DNA from 2 places in the Virgibacillus salarius genome. Region 1 is predicted to be linked to the other one. Evidence: riboswitches for the same ligand, from Rfam matches in the RefSeq annotation. Region 1 holds a riboswitch; the other holds the start of a gene.

Evidence for each region. A riboswitch is a leader RNA that binds a small molecule or an ion and turns the genes downstream of it on or off. The one in region 1 is predicted to bind lysine.
Region 2: another riboswitch for lysine. It lies ahead of dapA (4-hydroxy-tetrahydrodipicolinate synthase); the one in region 1 lies ahead of ABDZ84_RS10280 (Na+/H+ antiporter NhaC family protein).

The regions. Positions count from the first base shown of each region.
Region 1 covers NZ_BAAACY010000078.1:26,621-43,298, reverse strand. The annotation lists gene ABDZ84_RS10340 (phosphatidylglycerophosphatase A family protein) at 1-314, shown strand, start outside; gene ABDZ84_RS10335 (TIGR01457 family HAD-type hydrolase) at 499-1,272, opposite strand; gene ABDZ84_RS10330 (helix-turn-helix transcriptional regulator) at 1,367-1,999, opposite strand; gene ABDZ84_RS10325 (DUF86 domain-containing protein) at 2,012-2,452, opposite strand; gene ABDZ84_RS10320 (SAV0927 family protein) at 2,565-2,834, shown strand; gene ABDZ84_RS10315 (amidase) at 2,880-4,322, shown strand; gene ABDZ84_RS10310 (hypothetical protein) at 4,450-4,728, shown strand; gene ABDZ84_RS10305 (YutD family protein) at 4,750-5,025, opposite strand; gene ABDZ84_RS10300 (YhcN/YlaJ family sporulation lipoprotein) at 5,155-5,721, shown strand; gene ABDZ84_RS10295 (M23 family metallopeptidase) at 5,866-6,834, shown strand; gene ABDZ84_RS10290 (methionine/alanine import family NSS transporter small subunit) at 7,007-7,114, opposite strand; gene ABDZ84_RS10285 (sodium-dependent transporter) at 7,117-8,655, opposite strand; gene ABDZ84_RS10280 (Na+/H+ antiporter NhaC family protein) at 9,265-10,815, opposite strand; lysine riboswitch at 10,988-11,166, opposite strand; gene yunB (sporulation protein YunB) at 11,221-12,000, opposite strand; gene ABDZ84_RS10270 (HD-GYP domain-containing protein) at 12,061-13,146, opposite strand; gene ABDZ84_RS10265 (YunC family protein) at 13,669-13,971, opposite strand; gene ABDZ84_RS10260 (bifunctional metallophosphatase/5'-nucleotidase) at 14,051-15,448, opposite strand; gene ABDZ84_RS10255 (sulfite exporter TauE/SafE family protein) at 15,462-16,280, opposite strand.
Region 2 covers NZ_BAAACY010000045.1:14,315-30,992, forward strand. The annotation lists gene ABDZ84_RS06780 (cytochrome P450 family protein) at 1-1,154, opposite strand, end outside; gene ABDZ84_RS06785 (hypothetical protein) at 1,232-2,626, opposite strand; gene hpaB (4-hydroxyphenylacetate 3-monooxygenase, oxygenase component) at 3,229-4,701, shown strand; gene ABDZ84_RS06795 (aminoglycoside phosphotransferase family protein) at 5,228-6,112, shown strand; gene ABDZ84_RS06800 (2,3-butanediol dehydrogenase) at 6,750-7,799, opposite strand; gene ABDZ84_RS06805 (exonuclease SbcCD subunit D) at 8,372-9,565, shown strand; gene ABDZ84_RS06810 (AAA family ATPase) at 9,586-12,675, shown strand; gene dapA (4-hydroxy-tetrahydrodipicolinate synthase) at 12,959-13,849, opposite strand; lysine riboswitch at 13,964-14,144, opposite strand; gene ABDZ84_RS06820 (LysR family transcriptional regulator) at 14,523-15,407, opposite strand; gene hutU (urocanate hydratase) at 15,656-16,678, shown strand, end outside.

The sequences.
Region 1 (16,678 bases):
CCATCCTGACAGGTATTCAATTAGATGTATTAACAGAAAAGAAACAGCTAGAGCAGCCGCTACAAAAAACCATTGAGGTTGACGAAAGTTTGTATGGTGTAGACGAAATCATTGCATTATCAATCGTCAATGTATATGGCTCAATCGGCTTTACAAATTACGGGTACATTGATAAACAAAAGCCTGGCATATTACAAAAATTAAATGATAAATCCTCAGGAGAGTGTCATACGTTTTTGGATGATATTGTAGGTGCAATTGCAGCTGCGGCATCTAGTCGCTTAGCACATTCCACTGATGAAGAAAGTTACTAGATAAAGTGAAACTTCAAACCATACTTTTAACTTAGACTGTCAAGCAGTTCTTCTTATATTAGAAAAAATCTAGATTAAGCCATCACTTTTAACATACAAGAAGAGAATAAAAGACGAAGATATCGAAGTCTTATATAGTAAACAGAGAGTAGATATACCATTGGTTCTTCTACTCTCTGTTTACTTAAATATGTTGAAGCCATTCATGTAAACTATGCACATAATAGGTCGGCTGGATTTCAAGGTTTGGGTACTCCTTAATAGGAGTAACACCAGTAAAAACCATCAATGTATCCATCCCTGCACCTATGCCAGCTCGTATGTCTGTAGCATAATTATCGCCAACCATTAACGCTTCATCCTTTTTCACTCCTAACACAGTTAGGGCTTCCTCCATAATAATGGATTCTGGCTTACCAATAAAGGTTGGCGCTACTCCAGTACTAACTGTAATTACAGATGTCAGTGATCCATTCCCAGGTAATAATCCTCTTTCACTGGGAATCGCTACATCGCCGTTCGTAGAAATAAAAGTAGCGCCATCCCTGACAGCCAAACAAGCTTTTGCTAGCTTATCATATGAAATGTTCCGGTCAATGCCAACAACTACAAAATCACAATCCTGATCTGTAATAGTCAGTCCTTGCTCTTCTATAGCTTGATGTAATCCATCTTCTCCTATAACATAACATCTTGCTTGTTTCTTTCTTGCTTGAATAAACTTTGCTGTAGCTATACTCGTTGTCACTATCTGCTGTGCAGTTGCAGTAATCCCCATTTTATTTAATTTCGTAGACACATCTTCTTGTGTTTTTGAAGAGTTATTAGTTACGAACACATGTGGAATGTTATTGGTTTTTAATGTAGCAATAAATTCTGCAGCCGCTTCAATTGGTTCATTTCCTCGATACATCGTACCGTCTAAATCAATTAAATAGCCTTTATACGCATGTTTCATGAATATTCCTTCTTTCTAAACTAAAAAGTCCAAGCGACCTTGCTCACTCAGACAACGTCTTCTTTATTCAACTGCAGTAGAAAGATATAGTCCTTCACCTTTCTTCCAATTGCTTTATTGTCCACATACAATAAGGTTTCCCATCAGTAATACATGTATGTGAAATAACTTCACAGGTAGAAAAGATGTCTTGATACATTGCTTTTTCATTTTGACATACTTGTGTATATTTAGAGGATAACGCAGAAATCGGACAATGATAATTTTTCATTTCATAGTGTCCTACATCTACCTTTTTCAATTCTACCATATATCCATTTTCATCTTGAAACTTAGCCATTTCTTTAACCTTACTATCAAAGTCACTGTCACCTACGAAATCCTCTAGCTGATTCCGTTCCCGCAGCATTCTTTGCCAAAGTAAATCATCAACCGCTCTCTTACCTTGAAGATACTCAAGATCCTGAAGCAGCTCTAATGGCAGTTTTTCGTTTTGATTTGGGAATAATCCATGCCCCTTCTCTGTAAGCTCATAAGTAAAATATGGTCTTCCTAGTTTCTGCTTTATACTATTCTTCTTGATAAATCCATCCCGCACTAGAGATTGTATATGCTTTCGAACAGCAATTTCCGAAATCGTAAAAAAAGGCAACACATCTGTTATAGTTACTTCATGTCCTTTTTTTATTAACGTCAATAGCTTTTGCTTCGTAGGTGTTTGTTTCATAACGTATCACCCCTATGATTCATTTGAAAAAGCGTTAGCTACTCCTAGTTCATTATCTAAGTACACTCTTATATGTGCTGAAAATTGTTTATATACTTGATAATTAGCTTGAATCGTATGTATTAACTTGTTATGGTCGATGTTTGTATAGTCGGTTACCAACACTTTTCTTAGCTGTATTAATTCTTTATAAGCAGTTTCCTCATCTTTAGGAAGAACCTGTTCATCTAACAAAATATCGATAATATCGTTATAACTACCTGGATCACGCATAATAAATCCATCGATCATCATATTTCCAACATCTAATGTACATTCTATTACTATATGTACAGCTCTTTCCAAACTTAATTTATCGATTAACGTTTCTGGAGCGTTCATTTTCAATACATTGATGACCTGGTCCATGTATTGAAGCGTCTGCTGAATCTTACTCCTATCTACAAAATACATGTAACAAACCCCCATTATGAATTACAATCTTATCATACCATATATTATAGGATTATTGAGCAAAACATGATATAGTTAAGGAAAATGTCAATATTCGGAAAAGAGGGATATGATGGGAAGTAAGTATGAATTAATTAAAGATGAAACTGTTACAAAAGAAGTGCGTTATATAAGTTTCATGGGAAAGTTACAGCGTTATGATTTTGCTTTTTTAAAGAATGATGATGATCCAAGCAAAACCACCATTATCAATTTGCGTAAAAATCGATTTACAGTAGTAGGAAAAGAGGATTTAAACGATCCAGGAAAGATAGAGCATATCTTCCATGAGACAGCTATGGAAGCTGATGAAATTCGGAACTTCCTACATGAAGTTCTTTAATTACAGCAAATTTCATGCATAATTTAAATACGAGGAGAATGAAGGATGATGGGAACTGTGATCTCTTCCAACAAGGAAGATATACTTAATTTAGATGTTACAGCTATATCCCATGCTATTAAAGAAAGACAGTTTTCAGTGTTAGAAATCGTTAGTGTTTATATAGAAAAACAAAAACAAATAAATCCGATTATTAATGCAGTAGTAGAAAATCGGTACGTTGAAGCGCTACAACAAGCAAAAGAGCTGGATATGTTTTTAAAAAATAATGAGCCATTATCCCCTCTATTTGGTGTCCCAATAAGTGTAAAAGAATCCATTCATGTCAAAGGTATGAAAACGACTGGTGGACTAGAACATAGAAAAGACTTAATTTCTAGAAAAGACGCAGTAGTTATATCGAAATTACAGGAAGCTGGAATGATTATCTTAAGTAAGACAAATACACCTGCCTTATGTTTTTGTCAGGAAACAGATAATCGACTATATGGTCGTACCAACAATCCTTGGGATATCAATAGGACCTGTGGAGGCTCAAGTGGAGGTGAAGGAGCCCTGTTAGCAGCAGGAGGTGCTCTTGCAGGAATTGGCTCTGACATTGGTGGTTCCATTCGATTTCCCAGTCACTTCAATGGCGTTATTGGTTTTAAGCCCGGTTTTAAACAGGTTTCAGCTCATGGGCATTTTCCAGCTGTTACAAATGATATCCAAAATAGAATGTTAAGCATTGGACCAATGGGTAAATCCGTTCGGGATATGGAACTTATCTATTCAAGCATCTCCGAAAATGAAATAGATGATTGCTCTCTAAAGAATTTTAAGATAGAAATTTTACCTAGTAATATGGAACAACCATTAAATGAAGTAACGAAAAGACTGTTAGACGATATTGAAAAAGTACTAACAAGATCGTTTTCTACTTTTCGACGCATTCCTCCAATGTATCATAACTGCGCTACATTATGGCAAGAAATGCTCTCAAGTAATGGCAGTGAATTAATTGAAAAAGCTGCATTTAATAATGACAGGTCTTTTCTCTTGAAATCTTTTCTTAAAGAAAAACTAACGCAACGCTCTAAGATTCATCCGTATCTGTCGAAAGCAATTTTTGGAGCAAAGCTTTTTAAACCATCGATTAGCCGCATTCGAGAGATGGAAGAGACAATTTTACAGGGAGACAAGATTCTGGGAGCGTATTTACAAAATAGGCTACTCATTTTTCCAATTTATCATACGGGAGCATTAGAGCATGGAAAAGTTTATCGACAAATATTCTCCATGCGGCGAACATTTCTCACTTACATGCCTTATGTAGCCTATGCAAATGTTTGGGGATTACCTGCATTGACCGTACCGGTAGGAAATGATGAAAATAATATGCCAATTGCTGTTCAAATTATAAGTAAATCAGGAAATGAGGATGCAATTTTTCGATTAGGAAAAATGCTTGAAAAAAAATACAGAGGCTATAAACGTTGTGAGCTTTAATCCCTAGCATCATTTCATACGAACTGCCTTTATTTTCTACCCATACAACTCACTATATAGTCAAAACTAATACCAACACCTTTACATTAGTTGTTGGTATTTTGTGTGAAAAGGATGTGTTTAGTTGATGGCAAAAGAAAAAAAGAAGACATATTCAAACTTTACTAATGTGGAAAGTATGCACGACAAGCTAATTCCTGAGGAATTCCCAGAAGGATCTTTTGGTTCTCCAATGAATGAATATGCTCTAGTGGAAGGTAAATCGACTCCTTGGGAAAAAGGACAACGACGGGATAGTGCTTTTGTTTACCCTGATAGAGAACGTCATAAGGACTTACCTAGACAGGCTGATGGCTCACATGACCCACATAATAATCCTGATGGCGATTTTGGAAACGAGCAGTAGCAACATCGAGCTACTGCTTTTTTATGTAGCAATTTTTTGAAGGACAAAATAAGCACATCCAAAATTACAGTATTCATATAAATAGTCATCTAAGGCACTGATCTTATTGTCAACAGGTGCTTTTTGGTTTTGATCTGCATAAAAGCCTTTTAATCGTAACTGGTCATAACCCCAGTCACCAACAATAAAATCATACTTAGCTAATATATCTGAGTACCGTTCTTTTAACATATCCTCACTAAATCCATTTTTATGATTTTCCACAAGCTCGTATTTTTTCCCTTGCAGCTCTATCATATAAATCCCCCCATATATCGTGTCTACAGTTTATCATCTTTTCGAAAAACCCTCCAGAAATAAAATAGTATGATTTTCAACTCAAATTGCAAACTAATGATGAAAAGATATTTTGAATGGAGGATAGCAATGAAAACAAGAACACTTATACCAATCGGCCTGACTTCTTTGCTACTCATTACTGGTTGTGCAAATAATAACAATGCTATTGATGAAAGAGACCAAATACGGAATGAATTAGATCCTAATCAAGAGTTACGAGCTCCGGCAGAAGATGGTGCTGATGATAAACTTGGCTATGTGCGTTATACGAAAGAACAAATGGAAAATAATACAGAAAAAAATCATTCCGTAAGTATTGACCGTACTGAAATGGCGAATATGATTACGCGAATTATGTTGCGTGGTGATGCTTTCGATGAAGTCGCAACACTTGTAACGGACGAAGAAGTGTTAATTGCTTACCAAAAATCTGGCCGTTATGATCAGGATAGAACAGCGGATATGGCAAAGCGTACGGCAATGTCAGTTATGCCTAGATACTTTAAAGTATATGTCTCGGACAATACAAGTTTAATTAATGATATCCACAGTTTGCATAATCTAAGTACAACAGAAGGTGATTATGATAATACGATTCAGAGCATTATTAAAGAAATGAAAAAATCACCTCAAGGTAGTAATAAAGGTATGTAATTAAAAACAGAAAGGAACTGATTGGAAATTCCAATTAGTCCCTTTTAATTTATTGTATAATCAGAACTACTTTGACAAAAAATACAGAACATCAGCTACTTGTAACGTTATTAAGTAAAGAAAATATGCGTGTAAGGGTGAAACATTTTGTATGCAAAACGTTTTTTTTTCATGATCATAATTCTATTTTCAGTTTTTCCGCATACATTTGCACATGCAGAAGAGAAAACGATTTATGATAAAAGAATGGCATTATTCAAAAAAACAGAAGCCTTAAGTCAAATTCCTTGGTACTATTTCGCAGCAATTGATAATTACGAGCGCAACAAAAAACAGGATTCAGATGATGAGAAAGTTATCTCTATTGAGGTACCACCTGAATTATGGTATGGATTAGGAAATTCTTCTATGATCAAGGATGAACGATTAATCGTCTTTTTCAATGGAAAGGGTAAAGATGGCGATGGTGATCAAAAAGCCGATCCGAGAAATTCGGAAGATATTCTTCATACGATGGCAAATTATTTACTTGAATACGGTCAAACGAAGGATGATATAAAAATTGCATTATGGAATTATTATAAGCGGGATTTATCCGTACAGACGATAATGAACACTGCAAAGGTGTTTAAGGAATTTCAAGATATTAATTTAACGGATAGGGATTTTCCTGTTTCTATAGCTCACAATTATAGTTATAGAAGCACATGGGGTGACCGAAGAGGATTTGGCGGATTACGAATTCATGAAGGTACCGATATTTTTGCAAATTATGGAACACCTGTAAAATCAACAACATATGGTGTTATAGAAATGATGGGCTGGAATCTCTATGGAGGATGGAGAATCGGTATTCGTGATATTTATAATATTTATCATTATTATGGACATATGAACGGTTACGATGATGATATTAAGGTTGGTCAAGTTGTTAAGCCTGGAGATGTACTGGGGAGTGTTGGTTCGACAGGTTATGGACCGCCGGGAACATCTGGAAAATTCCCTCCACATTTACATTATGGTATGTACAAAGATAATGGCAAAAGCGAATGGTCCTTTGATCCATACCCTTATTTACGTAAATGGGAACGAATTGCGAAACAAAAAGATTAACAAGATAGTCAATTTAAACTTATATGACTTCTTTGCCTAGACTGGATAGAGAATAAATAATAAATTGAAGCGTTCAAAGGTCTGTTAGAATCGAAAAGACTTCCCTTCACCTAGCTATAGCAACTAGAGAAGGGAAGTCTTTCTGCTACAAATTCGATAAAAAGGTCACTGCTTATTTTACTTCTTTTGATTTCTTCACAGCATACATAATACTTGCAGCTAATCCTCCCCAAATAATTACCATACTAAGAATCATCACTAAAATGACACTGCCAGTCATAGTTATTTGGCCTCCCTCTCCTCTGAATGCTCACTAACACCTTTAGCTTCGGACCTCCACTTAGTAGCAGCCATGACAATACCGATAATAAGGGCTGCTGCTGCAACAAACCAACCTCCAAATACGATAAATATATCTGCATATCCTTCATAATTTCCAGTTTCTGTGTCAAATTGCTTCATTAGGTTTAGTCGGAATAAATCGAACATCATATACCCCAATACTAGAGGTGTAATAACATTTAGACTTAGCGACCACCACCAACCTAGGCGAATATCAGAAATAGCATTGGCATGTGTTTTTAGATCCTTTACTTTACGAAGAATCCATGCAATAAGCACTACTTCAACAAGTCCTATAAGCGCTACTCCAAATTGATTAATAAAGTAGTCAGCTGCATCCAAGAAGAACAGACCACCTTGAGTCGCAAATAAAAGTGAAATAATTGCGGCTATTCCACCTCCAAATAAAACTGCCTTTGATCTGGATATTTTGAATTTATCTGTTAAACCAGCAACATATGTCTCTGTAATTGACATCAATGAAGTTAATCCAGCAAGTACCAATGAAGCGAAAAACAAAAAGCCAAATAATCCATTCAGTCCTGGGAATTCATTAATTATCGCCGGAAAAACTACGAAGGCAAGACCAACTCCTCCTGAGACTACTTCCTCTACCCCTACACCGGATTGAGCTGCCATAAATCCAAGAGCAGAAAACACCCCAATACCAGCTAGTAACTCAAAGCTTGAATTACCAAATCCTGTAATGAAGGCGTTGTTGGTAATATCCGATTTCTTAGGTAAGTAGCTTGAATATGTGATCATAATAGCGAAGGCAATCGATAAACTAAAAAATATTTGCCCATATGCTGCCACCCATACTTCTCCATCTAATATTTTACTGAAGTCTGGAGCAAAAAATGTTTGCAATCCGTCCATAGCTCCGTCTAATGTAATTGCTCGAATAACAATAATAAGGAAAATAATAACTAAAGCGGGAATAAAGATGCGGTTTGCAATTTCTATTCCTCTCTTAACTCCTTTAAATAAAATACCTAGAACTACAACCCAAACGATAATTAATGGAATAAGTACACCTGGTACAAGACTTCCTATTTGTCCTGGTTCTACGGTACGATGTAAAAAGTCATTCATTAAAAACACTTCCGTATCTGCTCCCCAGCTTAAATTAATTGAGAAAACAGAATAGGATATTGCCCAGGCAATAATAACAGAATAGTACGTAGAGATAACAAACGATACGAGCACTGCCCACCAGCCAATAAATTCTGTCTTTTTATTTATTCGCTTATACGTAAGCGGTGCAGAACCACGATATTTATGTCCCATCGTAAATTCCATAATCAAAATAGGAATACCGGCGGTTAGTAGTGCGAACAGATAAGGGATAAAAAAGGCTCCTCCACCATTCTCATAAGCGACAGCTGGAAAACGCCAAATATTTCCTAGTCCAACCGCTGAACCTACAGCAGCCATAATAAACCCTGCTCTTGTCCCCCATTGTGAACGAGTTTCCATTACAATACCTCCCCCTCTTCTTTACCAAAATAGTTGGTTTAAGGAATGTTTTTAAAGTTTTATTTTTTCAGATATTTCTGTTTGTATTATAACGGTACTTTTATACTATGTCAAAGAATTATTTGAATTTCAAGATATTTCTAATTTTAATTAACAAAAAAACAGCATATGTAGTTATTAGATATTTTTAAACAATTATTATAGGCTTTTAGATTAGGTTATTCGTTACTTCTCCAGAAGAAAAAATACTCGATTCCTCATCGTAACACTAGAGATTCTTCGGGTATTTGTACAAAGCTTCTAGCTACATTCCCTCCACACAGAACAAAATAGACTTCATTTCGTAGCTTTAAAAGTTGGACAATATTTTTTCTACTATATAAAAATACTGCCGAGAAAAAATTCCCGACAGCTTGGATTTTAGCTTAAAGTGTATATTTCCACAGAATACCATCGCCATGTTATAAGATAAACTGACTACAACAAGCGAAGTTTTCTATTGTAAGCACCGTAAGAGTATAACCTATTGGTCTCTATTCTAAACCGGCGATTTTACTGTATGTTACATGCCCGATACATAATCATTCGTAGCATAACACCGATCTCGTATTATGACTTTGTGTTCGATAAAAAGTGCAGGATTAATGCAATAGCTAAGACGATAACAAGTGTAGCAATTAAAGGAAATACGACTTGATTGGTGAAACCAATTATAAGATAGCCAATTCCAGCTGAAACAGCTGCCAAAATCGCATATGGCAATTGAGTCAAGACATGATCAATATGATTTGCACCAGCACCCGTTGAAGATAGAATTGTCGTATCCGATATTGGTGTACAATGATCACCAAAAACAGAACCAGCAAGCACTGCAGCCATAGAAGGTAATAACATAGAAATATCTGTAATTACTGTCACCTCAGCTGCGATCGGAAGCATGATACCGAATGTCCCCCAGGATGTGCCTGTAGCTAAGGCCATAAATCCTGCAATCAAGAAGAATAACAACGGTAACCATGCCGGACTAATCGAAGCATTATCTACAATTTGTGCTAAATACTCCCCTGTTTTTAATGTTCCTATCACTGAACCAATTGTCCAGGCCAATAATAGTATATAAATAGCAGGAAGCATTGTTTTCAAACCTTCTACAATAATTTTTCCTGCGTTGCTTTTCGGTTTCCTTTGTAATCCATGAAAAACAAATGATGTTAAAACAGCGATTGTACCACCAATAAATAGCGATAGATTAACATTCGTATTTGCAAAAATGGATATAATGCTAACATTACCATCGCTGGCATTTGCACCTGTAACAAGCATGGATACCACAGTAGCAAGAATCAAAACACCAATTGGGACAAGAAGATGATAGATTTTCCCATCTGTATGTGCTGCAAACGTATCGGTTAAATCTCCCGGTACTCTATCCTGCTTAGGATTTAGTAATTCTCCTGTCTGAATTGCCCTTTGCTCATGTGCTTTCATCGGGCCAATATCCATCTTTAAGTAGGCTACTAAAAACACAAGTAGTATGGCTCCTAATGCATATAAATTATATGGGATCATTTTAATAAACGCCTCTAAAGGTCCTATATCTGTGATGCCATTTGCTACAAATAAGCCACCGATAATACCAATGATATATGCTCCCCAGCTCGATATCGGTGATATTACCGTAACTGGTGCCGAAGTTGAATCAATAATATAGGCTAGCTTTGCTCGTGAAATCTTATGTCGATCTGTTAAGGGTCTTGCTATTTGCCCTACAGCCAAGCTGTTAAAATAATCATCAATAAAAATGATAATACCTAGCACCGCACTCATTACTTGCGCACCGACTCTTGTTTTTACACGTTTGATCATCCATTCACCGAAGGCTCGACTCCCACCTGAAGCTTGGAGAAAAGCTGTCATTATTCCTAATAAAAGTAAAAATCCTAATAACAGAAGGTTACCTGTATTTAGCGAGCCTTCCGATATAAATATAGTATAAATAATAATTCCTATTTCCTTTAGGGAATCCCATATTGAAAAATCATGAATGAGAAGTGCTCCTGCTACAATCCCAGTTCCTAAAGATAATAATACATTTCTCGTTACTAATACCAATACGAGCATTAATATTGCAGGAATAAGGGAAAAAATTGTTCCTTCCATTGTTGTAACCTCCACTATGATTGTTTGCAATAATGAAAGAAAACATACTGTTCAAGAAAATGGGATACGTGGAAAACGGGGCTGCGTCAGAGAATGGGGGCTCTGTAAACACAAAAAGACAATGATAGAAAATAACCTACCATTGCCTTTACAATATACGTTATCCTCCATTTCGATCAGTAGTTCTCCATGCACATTGCTTCTTGCATGACAGTATACTTCTTATTCAAAAGCACACCAGCAATAATAAGGAAGACACTTATTATGCTTCGGCAATACATCCTTTCATCAATCATCATCGTTGTCATCCTCCGACTGATTAATCATATCCATTGCACCTCTACCTCACCGATCTGATAAGGTTTAAATATTCAACTAGCTAATAATAATTATTATAACAAGTACTTAATCAATATTCAAGTCATCCTTGGGAACGGCTATGTTTGGACCACTACTTCCTTCTCCACCACCAAAAAATTCTGGAACATCACCCATAAGTACCCTTGAGTCAACATATACCTTCGTTGTAATTTCCGCAGGCTCGGTCGTAAATGGTACGACAATCTGTGCATTAACGGTAACCGGTATATAAATTTCAAACAATGCAGCATTAATACCAAATTCTTTCATTTCGTATTTTATATCTGATTGAATACTGCCAACAATTTCAAAATGAACAGGGACTTTGGGTCCTAAATTAGCTAAAATAGTACTTCCGGTCACTTGACCGATGGGAATCTCGACTACCGTTGGATCTTTGTCAGCAAGTTCATTTGCTGAATCTCCGTAATCCTTTGGTTCCATATCTGGATCATCCGTATTTAACATTTCTCCTTTGTTCATTCCGTATAAAAAGTATTCCGCTCTAATGGTAGCAGCTCGCAATGCTCTGCTCACTGCTGAAGCATTCCAACCAACAATGGTAGGATATCCATTTTCATCTTTACTAACGTCCATTAAGTCTTCAAAGCTTATGTTTTCCGTTGACTTCACAGCTTCATTAATCGTTCTAGTCGCGAATTCAACTGTCTTCCTTTTGGCTATCTCCATCAGTGGAGGAGTTATCCCTTTATCTACTATTAGAATACTAAGGGAGGTTAATATGACAAATGTAATTGAAGTCATTAAAAAAATCGCCTTAGCTGGAGAAGTTGCTTTTATCTTTAATCCTGATCGTCTACCCATCTAAAAACCCCCTTGCAACAAACATATGCTTGTTCCAAGAAGGTTAGAATGTAAAAAATCTCAATCTATTTTGCATGAGAAAACCACCACATTTAGTACGTTAGCTAAATTAACATCATATGGTTTAGCTAATTTTCTCCCTTGCTCCTTGTTAATTCGAATAATTGGTCTGTCGCAAACATGCGGATTTTGTTTTACAACAATACCTTGTCTCCCATCATTTAGATCAACCATAATACCATTTGGATAAACAACAATAGAACTCTTTAACGCTTCAATCATTTCTCTATCATATAACTGTCCAGATCCGGCATATAAGATTTCTAAACCTTCGTGAGGAAGCATGGCATCACGATATACACGATTACTTGTAACTGCGTCGAACACATCTGCAATCCCTATTAATTTTGCATATTTATGTATCGATTCAGAAGTTATTCCAAGTGGATAGCCTGATCCATCCAACCGTTCATGATGCTGTAAGGCACAAAGTGATACAACAAAAGGTACACTATCCTGACCTACAAGAAAACGGTATCCCGTTCTTGTATGGTTTTGAATAATTTTAAATTCTTCTTCTGTTAATTTTCCTGGTTTTTGTAATATATCTGGGTTAATAAACAGCTTTCCAACATCGTGCAGCATTGCTGCCATCCCTATTTCTTCTAATTGCTTATTAGATAGCTTTAACTTAACACCAATAGCCAGTGCATAAATGGCTACATTTAAAGAGTGTTGAAATATATAATTATCCGATACAATCATATCGGTTAATAATGATAATGACTGTTCGTTTTGTTGCAGCTCATTCGTGATTTGCTGAACAATCACTGAAAGTTCCGATCCTTTTTGATCAAGGATATAAGATCGGTTTGTCAATCCATTATGCTGTAGGGAAAGAAATACTTCCTTAATCGTTTCTGAAGCCTCTCGTCTGAGTGATTTTGATATGGTCGGCATTGCCGCTATATCCTTCATTTCTTCATCCTCAATATAAATGTATGTAATCCCGTGCTTTACTAGTCTATCAAGAAACTGCTTTGTTAAGGCAACACCTTTATTTACCAGAATGACGCCACTTTCATTATATATTGTTTTTGCTAGAATAGCGCCTGGTTCTATTGATCTTGTATTAGCAAGTCTCATTATGTTCTCCTAACACACATATATAGTTATTTACACCCATTCAATTACATAAATCCACTTATTTTAACATAAATCTAATCAAATAGTACCAGAACATACGTGAAATATCTATACCTATTCCTTTATAAATCTATGATTCTTAAGAAACGTATTCATCATTATATGGTAGGTCGTAGGATGTAAAAAAGTGTCTGGTACGAAACGAAAATAGTTAGTCCAAAAGCCGAACGATAAAACAAAATGTTACTACATGGCGCAGTCAAAATCCGTAGGCGCTTTGAAAACAGAGCGTTTTTTCTGTGTACGATGTATCGCTACCGACTCTTCCATATCCTGTGGGAACAGCGCAAGCTTAAGACCCCGCGCAGCAAAACGCTCTTTGCTATCCAAGGAAGCTGAAGCCATGTCCGCAAAAAGCGTAATATTTTGCTGGAGCGGTGAGCGCGAGTAAACAAATAATCTGAACTGATTCGTTCGGATTACGATGTGAATAAAGTAATAATTTTTTCCCTGTCTCTACAGCTAAGAGATTCGGATCAATGCATCTTTCCCTATCATTCCTTCTTCCCAACCATATTGCTTGGATGCATCTGTTATTTTTTGTAACGGTGCATGCAAAAGCTCATCAATTGTCCGAACACCTACCGCACGACCAGCTACTACCTTTCGATCTGCTAATTTTTCATTTAATATATCCACATCTAGAGCTGCACACATGATATAACCGACTTCATTCGAAATAATTAACAAGTTCGTTTTTGGTAATTCTACAACGATAGCCGTAAAAAAGATTCCATCTACTTCTAGCGGGTTTACTGTAATCATAAACGTGTATGGCCTCCTTCATTCTCTTCTTCATATCTATATGCAAATGAAGGGCCTATTGTCACAAAAGCCTAAACGCTTAATCCTTAAATCCTTCTTTTAATGTATAAACTAATATATCTCTTAAGAATTCTGGTAAATAATATTGTTTGATTTCTGATTTAGCAACTTCAGGTAACAGCCTGCCAAATGTAAACGTATCCGCAGTAGCAACCGTATACGTTTTTTCTGGATCTAATGGATAAGACCCTAAAAATGCCTGTTTTACAAAGTACTCCCCATTTTTTAACTCCTCCATATCCATTTCAAGTCCAGCAAACGCCATTTTACCTAATACTTTTCCGCGAAAACCAAAACCCTTTAATTGTAATTGCATAAATTCTTTTGTTTGTGATGCTCTTATTACCTCCAGTAATTCGTCACCATTCAACTTTACGACACATGTATTTATCGGATGCGGACAAATGCGATGTACATCACCATAAGTCACTTTACCAGCAGGTAAACCTTCTAATAGGAGTCCAGCATTTAGCATGGAGCAATCTGCCTCTGTTTGCTTCTTAATAGATTCTGTTAAAGCCTGCAATATTGGCGTTGACTGAAACCAATTTACCTCTAAAGGATATGCTAATTCTATAATCGGTTTAGCAAGAATGGTAGTAGCTTGTTTAGATAATTGCTCTATTCTTCGTTCTGTAGTTTTATCTTTTGGTAAATGAGTTATATTCAACGCGTATGCCTCTTTACGACTCAGTTTATGCTCATCATGGTCCCAAGTTAGAATAACTTCTCCTACATAATGACAATGTTTTCCGGCAGCAGTTATTAATGTATTATTAACATACTCGCCATTACGCAACAGATGATGTGTATGTCCGCCGATGATAACATCAATATCAGGGAAGTTTTTGGCAATTTCTTGATCCTCACTATACCCTAAATGCGATAGCAGAACGACAATGTCTGCCTGTTTTTTCACATTATCAATCACCTGTTGTAACTGTTCAAATGGAGGTGATACATACCAATCTAGTAACTGATAAAAGGCATTAAATGGTGCCGTTAAACCGATAACTCCTATATTTACTCCATGAGCGGATTGTAGAATCGTACTCTGTTGCAGCCACGCTGGTTCTATTTGATCGCTACTATGTAAGTTGGCACATACTATTTCAAAATCAGCTTCATCATAAAGATGGAAAAGATCCTGATGCGATAACGTAATACCTTCATTGTTACCTAACGTAACGACATCATACCCTGCTTCATTCATAAGTTGAACATTTGCTTTTCCCATAAAGGCATCTGATATAGGGTGAACTCGGTCTACATGATCACCAATATCAACTGCCCAACAAGAACAGCCTAATTTACGTCGACTATCCCTTGTCTCTTTAAGATATCCTGTAACACGAGACCATTGATCAAAATTGCTATGTAAATCATTCGTATAATAAAAATAGATATTCTCTTTCATTATGTTATGCTCCTTATGATAGCCCTTGAGAAATCATGCGAATCCCAATAATGATTAATACAATTCGTAATATCCATTCTAGTGTTTTACCTGTTAGAAGTTGGTTAACCCAAGCACCTAATTTTCCACCAATCCATGCACCAGGAATAAACAAGAAAACATACTGCCATTCAATATGCCCTAAAGCAATATGTGTTCCAGCTCCAATAATGCTAATAAAGAAGATCATAAACATCGACGTAGCAGTAGCAATATGCGCCGGTATCCCAAATAATAATATCATCGCAGGCACCATAATGGATCCACCGCCAATACCAAATAACCCAGACAAAGCTCCTACTATTAATGATAGTACAAAAGCTACCCATTTAGACACCGTATATTGATATGTTATTCCATTTAATTCGAATGTCCTTATCTCACTTATGTTATTACTTATCTGCTTTGTTGGCTCTTTTCGCTTAATAAAGAAAAGGAGCGAAATGACAATTGTAATACATCCAAAGTAGAGTAGAAATTGATCACCATCAATAAATTGATTTAACCAAGACCCTATCATGCCGCCAGGTAAACTACCAGATAAAAACAGTAGACCTGTCTTATAATCAACACGTCCACGCTTGTAATAAGCAAAAGTTGATGACATGGCGGTAAAAACCATAGAGACTAATGATATTCCAACAATAGCTTGAGGGGTTGCCCAAGAAAATGCATCGGAAAGCTGGTTTAAAAATAATAGGCTTGGAATGAGAATAATTCCACCGCCTAGCCCCATTAAACCACCTACAAACGCTGTCAAAATTCCTATAAGTATACAAATAACAAAGACCAATCAATATCCCTTCCATCCAACCATTTTTTCTGTCTTATTCAATACTAGCATTGATTTTTAATAATTCCTATATGGAAGCATTCAGTTTAACATAAACTTCAAAACCTCTAATGAAATATTGAAAAACAGCCGTAAACCAAAAGGCTTAAGAACGCTATCTCGTCAACATATAAAGTCTTTTTTTCACGTAATCGATACCAAAAAAATTAATAACTTCGTCCCATAATTGAATCAAAAATAATCTTTCTGGAGATAATATATACAAAAGCAAAGGAGGGATGTGGATGATATATATTCAAGTCAAAGAGAATATTATATTGATAAAAACTTGGCCCATAATTATGACAATCCTACTCATCAAACAATTATGGGCACTGCTATGAAGAGGGGCTTGTCCC
Region 2 (16,678 bases), on a different contig from region 1:
ATCATGCCTGTTCTCCATACTAAATCTTGTTTGGTAATATTCAAGGCAGCGTGCGGATAACGTTTAAAGAAGCTAGAAATCGCAATTTCACCTTCTAAACGAGCAAGCGGAGCACCTAAGCATGCGTGAATTCCCTTACCAAATGCTAAATGCTTACTTTTTTCTCGCGTAATATCTAGAATTTCTGGATCTTTGAATTGCTCTGGATCGTGATTGGCAGAATTAAGGGAAATGATGACTAGATCCCCTTTTTTCATAGATTGTCCTTTAAATAGGATATCTTCTCCAGCCCAACGCGATGTACTGTATTCAACCGGACCATTAAATCGCAGTGTTTCTTCCAATGCATTGGTGATTAATGTTGGCTGCTTTTTTAATAATTCTAGCTGCTCAGGGTGTTCTAATAAATTCATAATGCTATTCCCAATAAAATTAACGGTTGTCTCGTGTCCTGCAATTATTAATAATGATACAACACCGTATAACTCTTTTTCAGTAAGTTGGTTCCCTTCTGCCTCCGTAATGACCAACTTACTAATTAAATCTTCACCAGGATTTACACGTACGATAGCAAACCGTTCCTTTAAATAGTGGATGAAATTATCCATGTGCTGTTCCATATCCTCTTGTACCATGGCACCATTTGTTCCTTCAATTAAGACATTTGACCAAATGCGAAATTTATCACGATCTTCTGTTGGGATTCCTAACATTTCACAAATAACGATGATTGGTAGTGGGAAAGCAAGTGAATCGATTACGTCAACAGACTGGTGATTAGCCATTTCGTCAAGGAGATGGTCTGTTATTTCTTGAATACGACCTCTCATTCCTACAATCATTTGTGGAGTAAATGCCTTAGAAACAAGACCACGTAAGCGTCTGTGATCAGGCATATCTGCAAACAACATATTTTCATCTAAAACGGTATAATAATTTAATTCATCTTCATGTATCAGTTTTCTAAAATCTTTAATAAATCGTTGGTCCTTTAATGCTGCTAACGCATCTTCATATCTCGTAATAAACCATGCATACTGACCATCTGGAAGTCGTATTTGGGTAATTGGCTCTTCCTTTCTTAATTGATTATAAGTTGGATAAGGATTAGCAATGAATGGCTTTGTAAATAACGTATCGCTCACAGATTTCATTTGAACCGCTCCTTTTGCAGAAAAATAGGTTATCGAGTTTCTTTTATTTGATCAAACATAATTTCTACATATTGGAATTAAGAAGATCTTTTTACCATATCAATATAAAGCTGTTGATATGCTTTATGTTCTGCTTCCATACCTAACTCAGAATAGAGAATGGATAACCATTCTACTGGTTTAGGGTCATCAGGATATAGTTCCATATCCCAACTCATGCATTCAATAGCTAATTCTTGCTGTTTAAAATAATGATAGAGTTCACCCAGACGTCGCTGTTGATTAGGGTCTTCAGCAAGTTCATTTATTTCATGAACCAGATTAATAATCCGCTTTGCAAATGGTTTCGTCATAAATGGCTCTAGCCATTTTAAAATATCGGGAAGGGGTAGTTCAGAGAGTAATCGGCAGATAGCTTGATGTAACATCCTATCTGCCTGCTTCCTATCTATCGTATGTAATGTGAGAATGAGCTGCTGGAGTTCTTTAGAATTCAGTGAGACGGGATTGACGGTAATTTGTTCGATTGTATTTACTAACGATTTGGATTGGGTAGGTTCCAAGGAGAGGCTGTGCTCGCTTTGCAAAACCATTAATTTTTGTACGTTTTTTGTTGATAAATATACATTCAATAAGTCTTTGAGGAATGTATCTAAGGTAAGTCCGCGTGTATATAAATCTTCCAAAACCTCTATTAAAGAGATAGCAGGGTAGTGTTGGTCTAACGTGGCTTTTAATTCCTGATAATCGGCATTACGTTGTGTATAGACAGCTTGGCTTATATGGATAGCGGCTAAATCCATCCATCGTTCCTGCTGCTTATATATGTGTGCAAGCTTTTGAAAATCTTCGTATTTATGGTCATAACAAATTTCTTCTACATAAATGGGGTCTTTCATAAGCATTTTCTCATCTTTATGTTTGTATAGTTCCTCGTACTTTGCAAATGTTAAATCACTGGAAAACGTATCAACTAATCGGTGATTAGGAGCAAAGCCTCTAAGGATCCTAAAAATACGGTAACAAGATAGTAATTTTCCATCTCGTCGCTCTTTATAAAAGCATTTTTCAATAAAATTTGCTAGCTTTTCTTTTTTTATAAAGGATTCGAAGTAGGTAGTGATTAATGCAGTTTCCTGAAGTGTGTATTCATTTAATAGTTTTTGAAAAAGGGAACTATATTTTCGTTTCTTAAATTGGGAATAAGGTGAGATTTGTAATTCGATAAATGGATGTGGAGAAGAAAGTACGAGTCCGTATTGGAAAGCTTTCCTTAGGTGAGATGTTTTTCGGGTGGTCCTTGAGCTGTCATACGTTAAATACTTATCGTTATGGAAAAATAAATAATATCGTTGCTGCTGGAGGTCAGTGGCTTCTATAACCTTACTTTGTTTATAAATGGCCATTCGATTAACATCAAGTTTTAACGTATGCTGATTCAAATTCTTTAAAAATATAGTTTGATTTCGCATGCTTATCCTCCTCTAAAAGAAACTTATGTATATATATTAAGTATGTCTAAGATAAATGACTTGATCAAGAAAAACAATTTTAAATGGTGTCCTTTCATTATAGATGAAATAGTTTTAATTTGCATGCTTTGATTTTTTAACATAATTTGGGCTGCCTAATATATTGGTATATAGATGTTTTTATCCCGCATATAACTGGCAGTAAGCCCCCCACCTCAAGGAATAAAGTGAAAGCAATATAGATAAGAAGGGGTTCAACTGCCAGTAAATGTCCGATTGGTTCCACTAACCATCCGTGGGGAATAAACACACTCCCCACGGATGGAAGTTTCACTTTATCCCGCATATAACTGGCAGTAAGCCCCCCTCAAGCAGTGAAGAGAAACCATTATAGCTAATTGTGGGTTCAACTGCCAGTAAATGTCCGATTTGTTCGGGCCTACATGGAAGTAGGTCACAAAGGCGTTGCCACAGGACGTGGCGATTTAAGCCTTTGTACGTATTTGTTTCAGTAAAAGCCGGATGGAAGTTTCACTTTAAGAAAGAAAATCTTTTTAAATGATACGATGCATTTAATTTGGAAATTGTAAGGGGTGTAACAAATGCCTGCCATTTCAGGTGACGATTATATAAAGCGGATTGATCAGTTGAACACAGAAATTTGGTATAACGGGGGGAAAATAAATGGGAGGATTTCTCAGCATCCAGCTTTTAAAGGCGCGATTCAAAGTCAAGCCATGCTCTATGATTTGCAGCTGAGGGATGATTATATTGAAGAAATGACCTATCATTCACCTCATACAGGTGATCGTATTGGAACTTCTTATATACAGCCTAGGACGATACAGGAATTAAAGAAACGTAGTCGTATGATACAAATATGGGCAAAAATACATGGTGGAATGATGGGTAGGAGTCCAGATTATATGAACACCGTATTAATGGCCTTCGCTTCTTCTGCAAGGTTATTGGAACGAAAAGCAAATTGCTTTCCGAAGCGGCTTGTTCAATTTTATGAAAGGGCTAGGGAAGAAGATATGTCGTTTACACATACCTTTATTAACCCACAATTCAATCGGTCAAAGCATTATATAGAAGATAGCGAAGAACCAATTGCTGCCAAAATTGTAGATGAAACAGAAGCAGGTTTAATTATAAAAGGTGCCCGGCTTTTGGCAACACAGGGCGGAATGACAGATGAGCTGCTTGTTTTTTCAGCTGGAAGAATATTTGAAGAAAATAATGCATACTTTTTATCTGTTCCTAGTGATGCTAATGGGCTAAAATTCATTTGTCGCGAATCATTCTGTAAGGGAGATTCCTCTTTTAATTATCCATTAAGTTCTCGATTTGAAGAAATGGATACGATGATTGTATTTGATAATGTTTTCATACCATGGGAGCGGGTCTTTTTTTATAAAAACATCGAGGTAGGTAATCGTTTTCAACGAGAAAGTGCGTTTTTGCCTTTTAGTCTGCATCAAGTGATTAATAGGCAGGTTGTAAAGCTAGAATTCGTTTTGGGTATTGCTGAGGAGATTATCGAGTCAATCCATACTGGTACGTACGAGAATGTACAAGAGAAGATGGCAGAAATCATTGTCGGTTTAGAGACAATAAAAGCATTGTTAATTAAATCAGAGGTGAATGCGACACTGGATGAGTTTGGACTGATGCGACCGGAATTAGCTTCGTTACAGGCAGCAAGTAGCGCATTTCCCAAAATTTACCCACGGGCAGTGGAAATCATTCAATTACTTGCTGCTAGCGGATTAATGACTATACCTACAGAGGAAGATTTTAATTCGTCTATACGGATGGATTTGGATCAATATTTGCAGAGTGCAACAAAAGATGCAGTGGAAAGGGTGAAGTTATTTCGATTAGCATGGGATTTGACAATGAGCCCATTTGGTTCCAGACAAACACAATATGAGCGATTTTTCTTTGGTGTTCCTAATGTATTAGCAAGTGAATTATACCATGGTTATAATAAGAAAAAATATCAGGAGTTTATTAAAGCATTTATAGATCAAACATTCACATCGGAAAATGAAAGCAAAAGTAGTAGATAGCATAACTAAATATTAGTTGCTGAGACTTCACTCTGTATCGCACATTGTGGGGGGCAGACCCGAGAGACTATTTCTCCGACATTATTTTACTTAACGATTTAGGCGAGATTATCACCCTGCAAAATAGAAGCTAAGGCTTATCTAGGATTGCGCGCATTACTGAAATAAGTGAAGTCTATGAACTGGGTACCTATCGATCGATGCTACCTTTTGTTGACCGAAACCAACATCAGATTAAGGGGCAGTTTGTGAAGTATGAAAGGTGATTAAAAGAAGTGTCGATATAATAAATGCTTAGTAGGCATTATTTTTTTGCGGAGTAAGGGTAAAACCCACTTATTTGTTCAACTAGTAATCAGTGGGGGATAAACAATAATTGATAAACAAAAACCCCCACTGATTGAAGCTTTACTTTATCTAAAAGTTTCTCTTTTCATATGTATACATTTAGTCTATAATTTACAGGATATTTGCATAATTATGTCGAATATTAATGCGTAAATTTTAGATTAAGGTGGTGAATGGTATGGATCAACTAATAGATAAGATACCTTTTGTTAATCACGATTCAAGAATAAAGAAAATTAAGAAGGGTTTTTCAGCTGATAAAAAATTTGTAGTTGATAATCGCTATCTTATCCGAGTTTTTTCAAGTGAACAGGAAGCGAGTAGGGAAAAGGAATTTAAGACAATCATGCGCTTACAAACTTATTCCAAGTATGTCCCTGAAGCAGTTGAATTTGGCTCTATAACGGATACGGATTATTCATATATGATACTTACTTATATTACCGGTAAGGATGGAGAAGCTGTCTTACAATGTTTAACAGAAGATGAACAGTACGAAGCGGGAATTCAAGCTGGTATGGAATTAAAGAAGCTGCACGCCTTTCCAGCCCCAGAAAATATACCATCATGGTACGAAATTAAAAGACGAAAAAGTAATAAATATCTGTCAGAATTGGAGGCTATCGATGTTGATGTAAACATGAAAAGGATACTTCGGTCGTATATTAAGGAAAATGAGCAATTATTATACAATAGGCCAAATACATTTCAGCATGATGACTTTCATCCTGCTAATCTATTGATCAACGAAGGCAGATTTGCAGGAATAATTGATTTTCAGAGAATAGACTGGGGTGATTCTATTCATGATCTCCAAAAACTCGGCTTTTTTTCTAATCGAGTAAGCAATGCGTTTACAAGGGGAATTGTTGATGGTTATAACGAAAATGATGTTTCTATAAAGTTTTGGGAACTATATGCATTATATAGTGCCATGCATATTGTATCCTCGCTTGTGTGGGGAAGGAAAATGGGCAACTATCAGACCATGCTGACCTATTCGCTAGATGTTATTAGAGATCATAAAAACTTTACAACGTGTATCCCAGCTTGGTACCGCTGATCTTCATTCATAATTGATGGAACCATTAAATGAATGTGTTCGTATATAAATGATAAATATAAATAAGGAGTTAGCTATGAAACGAACGGTAGAATTTATATTAGGTTTAATTGCTGTTGCGATGGTATAGATGAAGTTATTAACATAATTTAGCTATATAGGCTAGATAAAATGGATTTTAAAGTATAAATACCTGCTTTGAAATCTATTTTTTGGTAGTCATCGGAAATGAAGGAAATGATAAAATTTGTCCATGTGGATAAATATGCGTGTTAAGCCGCGTCCAGCTCCAGCGCCCAGAAACGATGTGACTTCACGAATCGTCTCACGATAATTCATCATCGGCTCGCAAGCTCACTGTGATTTCCTTATTTCCGTTGACTCGCTCCACTCGCTATGTTTCCAATCGGGAGCTTGTATCCCGCATATCACGTGCAGTATGCCCTCAATATGGATAAGAAGGGGATCAACTACCAGTTATAGGTCAGATTGGTTCCAAGGCCTTTAGGTTATACCCTTGTGGTACTAACAATCCGTGGAGGATAAACATCCCTCCACGGATCGTTGTTTCACTTTATCTATATAGTGTGCACATCCCATGCTCTATATCTGGTTAATTACAATTAAACGTTATTTCTTATTTTTCCCCACTTAATTCTACTAATATTTTTGCTTGAGACTTGTCCTTAGATAATGCTTCAAAGCCTTTTTCAATTATGTCATCCAGCTGTATTTCATCCGTGATAACAGATTGTGGCTGTATTTGACCAGATGCCATTAAATCAATCGTTTGCTGAAAAGAAGTAGGTGTATAAGCTATAGATGAAGTGATTTTCACACCTTTACCTGTTAATTGGAATGGGTTCCATTCAATCGGTCTAGCAAAGATTGATACGATTACCATGGTTCCTCTTGGTTTCGTTGCTTGAATAGATTGCTCAAATGTAGGAGCTACGCCAGCAACTTCAAAGGAAACATCTACACCTTCAGGTACGATATCTGTAATAGCTTTTACTGGATCAGTTTCCCCAGAATTAATAATATGTGTTGCTCCGACTTCTTTTGCTTTTTGCAGCCTTGTTTCCGATAGGTCTAATGCAATAATTTTGCTTGCACCTGCTGCTTTTGCTGCAATGATTGTTAATAATCCAATCGGTCCAGCACCGAATACTGCAACAGTGTCGCCAAATACTAGTCCGCCTTCTTTTATTGCTTGAACAGCAACTGCTGTCGGTTCAACTAAAGCTCCGTCTTGTAATGTTAATGGCTCAGGTAGGTGATATACATTTTTTTCTGGAACATTTGTAAATGATGTAAATCCACCATCTGTATTTAAACCGATAAAGGCAAAGCCATCATATGGGTCAAGATCCTCTGATTTATTTCCGAATGTAAGGGTAGGATTTACTGCTACTCGGTCGCCCGGCTTATATGTGGTAACCTTTGCACCTACTTCTTCTACAACTCCTGCAAACTCATGCCCAAATGTTAATGGAGTTGTATCACCTGTTAAAGGATCTTCTTTTTCTACAGGAACAAATACAGGTCCTTCCTCATATTCATGAAGATCACTTCCGCAAATGCCTGCCCAAGCTACTCTCACCTTTACTTCAGTTTCTTTTAAAGGTTTCAATTCTCGTTCTTCTACTCGTACATCTTTTTTACCGTACCATACTGCAGCTTTCATGGAATTATCCTCCTTATTACTCAGATGGAAATAATTAAATTACTACTTTAGTATACCATTCTTATTTTATAATTTGTCTATTTCTGTCGAAACTTCACATATTAGTCAAGATAATTTTACAAGTAATATACAAATTAGAAAATATATTGTTTGTAGTCTATAAGTTATGGGTCAATCGGAATTTTGTTAGAAGTATACCTTTAGTAGTTAGTTCGTAGATGTGAATCATTATGTTAAAATTATGATTGAGAAACATAGAATCATCTAGTCTAGCATGCAGGTAGAATGAAGATATGGTTTCTAACTTTTAACGATTTATCCCACATATAACTTGCAGTTAGTTCCCTGCTTCAAGCAATAGAGAGAAAGCAATATGGATAAGGGGGAAATCGACTGCCAGTAAATGTCCGTTGGTTTAAAGGCCTCTAGGTCATACCCTTGTGGTGCTAACCATCCGTGGGGATAAACAAAATCCCCTACGGATGGAAGTTGCACTTTATACTACATGAAATATTGAATTTTACAGTAATCGAAGAATAATAGATGAATCTTATTATAAGGAGGAATATGGAATGAAATTTATTCACACTGCTGATTGGCATCTTGGCAAATTAGTACAGGGTGTCTATATGACAGAAGATCAAGCGTACATACTTCATCAATTCATCGTGGCTATTGAAAATGAAAAACCTGATGCTGTTATTATTGCAGGAGATTTATATGATAGAGCAGTGCCGCCAACAGAAGCGGTACATCTCTTAGATGAAATTTTAGAGAGAATCGTACTTCAACTTCGTATTCCGGTTTTGGCAATTGCTGGGAATCATGATAGTCCGAGCCGATTAAATTTTGGTAGTAAAATTATGCGAGATAATGGCTGCCATATTGTAGGGACGCTCACGAATGATTTACAACCAATTGTTTTACATGATCATGATGGAGAAGTTCATTTTCATTTAGTTCCTTATTGTGATCCAAGTGTGGTAAGAACTACTTTTCAGGATGATACGGTTCGTACACATAATGATGCAGCAAAGAAAATTATCGAGCAGATTGAGGGGAGAATGGATTCACATGCTAGACATGTATTTGTAGGACATGCTTTCGTTACTCCTTATGGAGCAGAAGAAGAAAATACGAGTGATTCAGAACGTCCATTATCTATTGGTGGATCGGAATATGTAGCTGCTGAGCACTTTGCAAAATTTCATTACACAGCGTTAGGACACCTTCATCAAGCGCATTATGTATGGAACGAGACGATACGTTATGCTGGATCTCCATTGAAGTACTCTATTTCAGAGGAGCATCATAAGAAAGGATTCTATGTTGTGGAAATAGATGGAGAAGGTGCTGTTAATGTTGAGAAACGTATACTGCATCCGAGAAGAGATGTGCGCACAGTTGAAGCTTCTATAAATGAGTTGCTGACACACCCTATCAATGATGATTATGTATTTATTCGCTTAACAGACGAGTTACCAGTACTTTCACCGATGGAAAAGGTGCGATCTGTTTACCCAAATGCGTTGCATGTTGAACGGAAGCATAATCAATTTTCTCTTGCTGATGATGAGGAGAATAATCGGGCAGAACGCACCAAGCTGTCAGAACTTGAATTATTTCATGCTTTTTACAAAGAAGTGAAGGGAACAGAAGCAACACAAGAAACGGAACAGCTTTTTAAAGAAGTACTGAATGAATGGCTGCATGAGGAATCAGATGTAACACAAACAGAAAAGTTGAAGCCTTATCTTACCATTTAATGCAGAAGGGAGTGGAATAATTGAGACCTTTAAAGTTAACAATGACAGCGCTTGGCCCATATAAAGATACGGAAACAATAGATTTTACGGAAATAGAAGCGTATCGTTTATTTGTTATTTCTGGAAATACTGGTGCCGGTAAGACGACTATATTTGATGGTATTTGCTTTGCTTTATATGGCTCAGCAAGCGGAGAAGATCGAGAAGAAAATATGCTGCGAAGTGATTTTGCCGATGACAATGTCCATACAGCAGTGGAGTTACTGTTTGAATTAGGCGGTCGTATTTTTCGAATTCTGCGCCAACTAGGCCATGTGAAGCAAGGGAATAAAACGAAGACAGGTGACCGATACGAATTCTATGAGCTAATAGATGGCAATGAAATTCCTTGTGTAGATAGGCAGATTGTATCTGAAATAAACAAAAAAATAGAAGCTTTAATTGGTTTAACGCAGGATCAATTTAAGCAGATTGTTATGCTTCCGCAAGGAGAATTCCGTAAGCTGCTCACCTCGAAAACGGATAATAAAGAAGAAATATTACGTCGACTATTTAAGACGGAACCGTATAAAAAAATTAGTGAACGGATGAGAGAGAAGAAGGCTAATGCAGAACAGGCATACAATAAAGCTATCCAAGCTCGTGATCAATTGATTAAGCATATTGAAGTGAGGTTACCTAAACGAGAAAATTCATTTCTATTTCAGCTTTTAGAAAGTGAGCATTACAATATCAATCAGGTTATAACTGGTTTACAAGAAGAAAGTCACTTTTATATGGAGAGAATCGCGTGTGATAAGGCTAGATATGAACAAGCATATGAGGGTCATAATAACAAACAGGCGGAATATCACCAAGCAAAAGCTATAAATGATCGTTTCAATGAAATGCAACAAAAAAAAGCCAGACTAAACGAATTAGATAATCAGCTTACAACATATCAAAAGCGAGAAAAACAATTAGACGATGCAGAGCGAGCTAACAACCTCATTCCTTATGAAAAACAGCGAAATGATTGGCATAAAGAAGAGGAAATGCAACAAAAGAATCTTCACTACGCAGAAAATAAGCTTAAAACAGCTAACGAGCGAGTAAAGCAAGTGCAAGCCTTGTATAAAAAAGAGGAAGATAAGAAGGAAGAAAGAGAACAACTACGTATTATTCTGGAACAACTAAAGGATTATTTACCAATAGTTAAAGAAATGGATGCGTCTAACCAACAGTTGAATAAGCTGAATCAGCAAGTGCAGGATGGCGCCTCCGAATTGGAGAAACTTCAAAAACTACTCGATGTAAAGAATCAGCGAGCAGAAGCTATTCACGAACAAATAGAAAAGCTCGATCTCACAGTCGAGCAGTTACCAGATAAACAGCAACGATTACAAGAGATGCGAGATCAAGTAAAAGTCCTAATAGATTATATAGAGTTAGCAAAAAAACACGATAAATTAGAAAAAGAATCCAAACAAAAACATCAAGAAGCATCTCAAGCGCAAGCTGATTACCAACAAATTGAAAGGGATTGGCTTAATAATCAAGCTAGTATTCTAGCAGCGCATCTACATGATGGACAAGCTTGCCCGGTCTGCGGAAGTATCGATCATCCACAAAAAGCCATAAATAGGGATCGTAACGTATCGAGGGAGCATTTAGAAAAAGCGAAGCAGCAATTTCAGATACTAGATACGCAATATCGTAACAGCTTTGCTGAATGGAATTCAGTAAGCGTACAATTAAAGGAAAGGGAAAATGAATTAAATAACTATTCCATAAATAAGAGAGATGTAACAAGTGCTAAAGAAGCATTAGTACTTCAAGGGCAGCAACTAAGTGAAGAAGTGAAGCAATTACATCATGATAGAAAACAGCTTGCTGAATATAAAGCTATGTACGAACAGGCATTAAAAGAAACCAAAGATGTAGAAGCTAAAGTGAAAAGAACGGAGCAATATTATCAAGAGCAAGTTGCATCTTATCGTACTGCTCATGCTGTTTATCAGGAAAGAATACAAAAGATTCCTCAAGATGTGAGAACTCTGTCTGAATTAGAGAAAAAAATAGAAGTAAAAGAAGAGCAACGAAAGGAATTGGAGGAGCGCTGGGAGCAAATACAACAAAAGCTGTTGCAGGAGAAAGAAGAATTGACTAAAAGTGAATCCGATGTTAGTCATGCAAGCAACCAGCTGCAGGAAACGAAGATAAGGCGGGAGAATGCAAACAAACAGTTTGTTGATGCATTAAGCCAAGCGTCCTTCCAAACGGAGGAGGTGTTTCAACAAGCTAAGCTGGAAGAGGATGAGCGTAAGCAGTTAAAGCATAGCATAGAAGAATATAATCAGCATCGGCTTACGCTGCAAAAGCAGGTCCGTGATCTGAACAGAGAATTGAAAGATAAGCAGCAGGTTGAATTAACGACTATTGAAGCCAAACTGAAAGAATTAAAAGTAGAATACGAACAAGCATTAAAGACATGGGATCAATCAAATAAATACTATGAGGAAATCATTACACTACAGCAAAACATTGTCGAGGTCACTGAACAAGCTAATAACTTGGAAAAGAAATTAGCCACTATAACCGATCTCCATGATGTATTAAGAGGGCAAAATAACAAGAAAATATCCTTTGAACGGTATTTACAAATTGAGTATTTGGAGCAGATTATCGATGCGGCAAATTTACGATTAGATCGATTATCAAATGGTCAATTTTTCCTGAGTCGTAGTGACAGGCAGGAATCGCATGGAAGACAGAGTGGTCTAGGCCTCGACGTTTTCGATGCATACACGGGACAGACAAGAGATGTGAAATCCTTATCCGGAGGCGAGAAGTTTAATGCAGCTCTTTGTTTGGCACTAGGTATGTCAGATGTTATTCAAAGTTTTCAAGGCAATATTTCGATTGAAACAATGTTTATTGATGAAGGGTTTGGTACGCTGGATGAAGAAGCACTAAACAAAGCAGTTGATACATTGGTAAGTTTACAGCAATCGGGTAGAATGATTGGCGTGATCTCACATGTGCAGGAATTAAAAGCTATGTTCCCAGCAGTACTCGAGGTAAAGAAGACAAAAGAAGGATCTAGTCGAGCAAAATTTGTTGTAAAGTAACGGTAGCCTTTAAAGAATTTTAAAGGAACTGAATAGAGGAGGGCTATCAAAAGCTGAATCCTAGTGAATTTTTGTATCGCTTTTCACTGGCGTAGTTACATTTGACATGTGCTGTTTTCACAATTTTTTCGGCTAGGATAGACGTTCATGCATCGATTTCTCTCGGTAGAATAATTACTATTCCAAAGAACTGTCGAACTACTATCCTGATATACTTCATATTCGAATAGTAGTTCGACATTACTTATCTCAATTTCTATAGTCTCTCGCTCTTCATAATCGTTTAACTTGCTGAAACGATGGACTGTAAGTGCTGTAATGTTTGTTTTAGATTGTTTGTTTCCTCTTGTGTTAGAGGTACCATTGGAAGCCGAACATCCCCAACTGGAACACCTTTCATAGATAATGCTGATTTGACGGGCGAAGGACTAGGTGCAGCAAACAAAGCTTTCATGATTGGAAGTAAATGTTGATGTAGCGCTGCACTAGCTTTGACATTTCCAAAGCTAAATTGATTTATCATCTCTTGCATTTCATTACCAATGATATGGGAGGCGACTGAGACCACACCTTTTCCTCCAATAGCTAATGCTGGTAATGTTAGTCCGTCATCTCCGCTGTATAGGGAGAAGTCCTTGGATGTGCGTCTAATTATTTCTGACATCGCATCAAGGTTACCGCTCGCTTCTTTGATGGCAACAATATTATCTATTTTAGAAAGCTGTACCGTAGTATCTACAGTTAAATTGACACCAGTTCTTCCCGGTACATTATAAAGCATAATAGGGAGATTAGTAGCTGCTGCGATCGCTTGGAAATGCTGATAAATTCCTGTTTGCGAAGGTTTATTGTAGTATGGAGTAACAAGCATGATACCATTAACTCCAACTTTTTCCGCTTGTATTGTTAAATTAATAGTAGCTTTTGTGTTATTTGCCCCAGTTCCAGCTAATACCGGAATTCGATCATTTACTACTTCAACAACGAAGCGCATAAGCTGAATCTTTTCCTCATCTGTTAATGTAGCTGATTCACCTGTAGTTCCAGCAACAATCAGCCCATCCGTTCCATTTTTAATTAAATAATTTACGAGAGATCTTGTGGCATGAAAATCAATTTTTCCATGTTGATCAAATGGTGTCACCATTGCGGTTAATACTTGGCCAAATTCCATTTCTTTACACCCCTTGTGATAAGTTAAAACAATAGATGGATAGACCATTTCTAATTAACGCAAAAAAACAGCAGCAAGGGTTTGCTACTGCAGAAATGTAGTATTTCATTTTCTGCGTCAGATAGCCCTCCATATAGTTACCTATACGACAGTCCTGTATTTATTCAATAGCAGAACCAGCAACAGTAAATAATGAGTTATCTGTTACTTCGGCAACGATCCCTTTCCACAATCGTCAATGGATCTCATTATCCTCAAACTGTGTAATGATGACCGATGCACCTCTATCCTCACTTCAAATAATTGAAATAAGAAATATTTAATTGTCTGTAATATAACAGATTTCCTTATTTCACGCAAGGCTATTTGAATTTTAGCAAGGAAATGATGCCTATCGTTTATTCAATTGTTCCTTTAATGACATACAAATAAAGTGAACCTTCAATCAATTGAAGGTTTTGTTTGTCCCCCTAGTTACTAATAGTGTTGTTCCTTTATTGCTTGAAGCGGGGGTCTTACTGCTAGTTATATGTGGAGAAAAACATAATTTAGCTAAGCATCTCACCTAGAGTAATTACTCGAATCAATCAAAATATGACAAGTTGACATCCAGTCTATGCTTGAGGTGGTACGTGTTCTATAGGACGAAATACTTCTAGGTGACCTAAGGGCATCACTGTTTAAAGAATTCTTCCACCAATCCTATAAACTTCAGTACAATTGGAGGTAAATAACGATTTTTCTCATAGGCTAGATATACGCTTCTGGATAAATGTGAATCGTTAATATGTTTTATATGATAATCTGAATGAACTGTATTTTTAACATAGTTTTCAGGAACAACTGTGATTCCTAAACCTTCGATAACAAGACGACATGCTGTTTCAAATCGCTCGATTTCAAATTGAATCATTGGCTGAATCCCTGATTTAGCAAATGCATAAAGAATATCCTCTCTTGTTTGAAAGCCTTCTTTGCAAATGATAAATGTTTCGTCTTTCAAGTCATAAATAGTTAGCTCTGTATAATCTTGTAAGTTGTGCCCTTGAGGAAGAACAGCAACTAATTTTTCCTCATAGATAGGTAATGTCTCAATCGCATCATTATTCAAATTCTGATTTGTTATAGCTAGATGAATATCGAAGTTTGTTAAAGCTTTCTCTACATCCGTTAAACTTAGAATTTCTAATAATTTTATATGAGCATCCTGATATTCTTTCTGAAATTGTTTCAAAATTTTTGGTACCCAAAAATTGGAGGACTCTATTAAACCGATTGTGAGTTCCAGCGGTCCCTGCTCTTTCAAGCGGATCATTTCTTTAGATACATGCTGATAGTGATTTAACAATTTTTTAGCCTCTTGATAAAGTATTTTACCCTCACTTGTGACCTCGAGGCTCCTCGTATTACGTTTAATTAATGTCAATCCTACTTCATTCTCTAGCTTTTTAATAGCAGCACTAAGTGATGGCTGAGATACATGTAAGACGGTTGCTGCTCGAGTATAGGTTGATTGTTCAACAATCGTAACAAAATAGACTAAATGGCGAAATTCCATCCTAATCTCCTTAATTTATAGTTGAATTTTATAAAAATATAGAATATTTATATTTGTAATTATATATTATTATAATTATAATTTTAATGTATGGTATTAAATTAAAAAAATGTTATGTCTTCTATTATCTATAGTACCAAATAAACAGAAGGATCGATAATCAGATGGAAAAGGAATGTGAATTTTTTAACTACAGAAAATGTAAACGGTTTATTTGAGGTTGCTAACATAGGGAGGAGATGAAGAAAATGAGAATGGAAAAGAACATGCAAGTAGAACAATATCGTGGTTCAGCATTACATACGAAAGGATGGATACAAGAAGCTGCTCTTCGAATGTTGAATAATAATCTGAGCCCAGAGGTGGCAGAAAATCCAGACGAGCTAGTGGTTTATGGTGGGATAGGTAAAGCAGCACGAAATTGGGAATGCTACGAGGCGATTGTGAAGGAATTAAAACAGATAGAGGAAAATGAGACCTTACTCATTCAATCAGGAAAACCCGTTGCTGTGTTCCGTACGCATACAGATGCTCCGAAAGTGCTGATTGCTAACTCGAATTTAGTTCCAGCATGGGCGAATTGGGAGCACTTTCATGAATTGGATCAGAAAGGTTTAATGATGTATGGGCAAATGACTGCGGGCAGCTGGATCTATATTGGCAGCCAAGGAATTGTGCAAGGAACATATGAGACATTTGCAGAATGTGCTAGGCAGCATTTTGACGGCAGTTTACAAGGAACGATTACTGTGACGGCGGGGTTAGGCGGCATGGGAGGAGCGCAACCTTTAGCGGTGATACTAAATGAGGGGATCTGTATTGCTATAGAAATAGATCCTCATCGTATCCAGCGTCGATTAGATACAAATTATTTAGATACCTCTACGGATAGCTTAGATGAAGCAATAAAGCTTGCTGAAGAAGCGCGTAGTAAAGGGGAAGCGCTATCTATAGGCTTGTTAGGCAATGCAGCTGAGCTTCTACCGGAAATGCTTACAAAAGGATTCATTCCAGACGTACTAACAGATCAAACCTCCTCTCATGATCCGCTGAATGGCTATATCCCTGTTCATATGACGTTAGCAGAAGCAGCTAAATTAAGGGAGAATAATCCAGGGAATTATGTTCAATTATCTAAACAAAGTATTGCAGTTCATGTTAAGACAATGCTGCAAATGCAGCAAAAAGGGGCGGTTACCTTTGATTATGGAAATAATATCCGCCAAGTAGCCAAGGATGAAGGAGTAGCGAATGCATTTGATTTTCCTGGA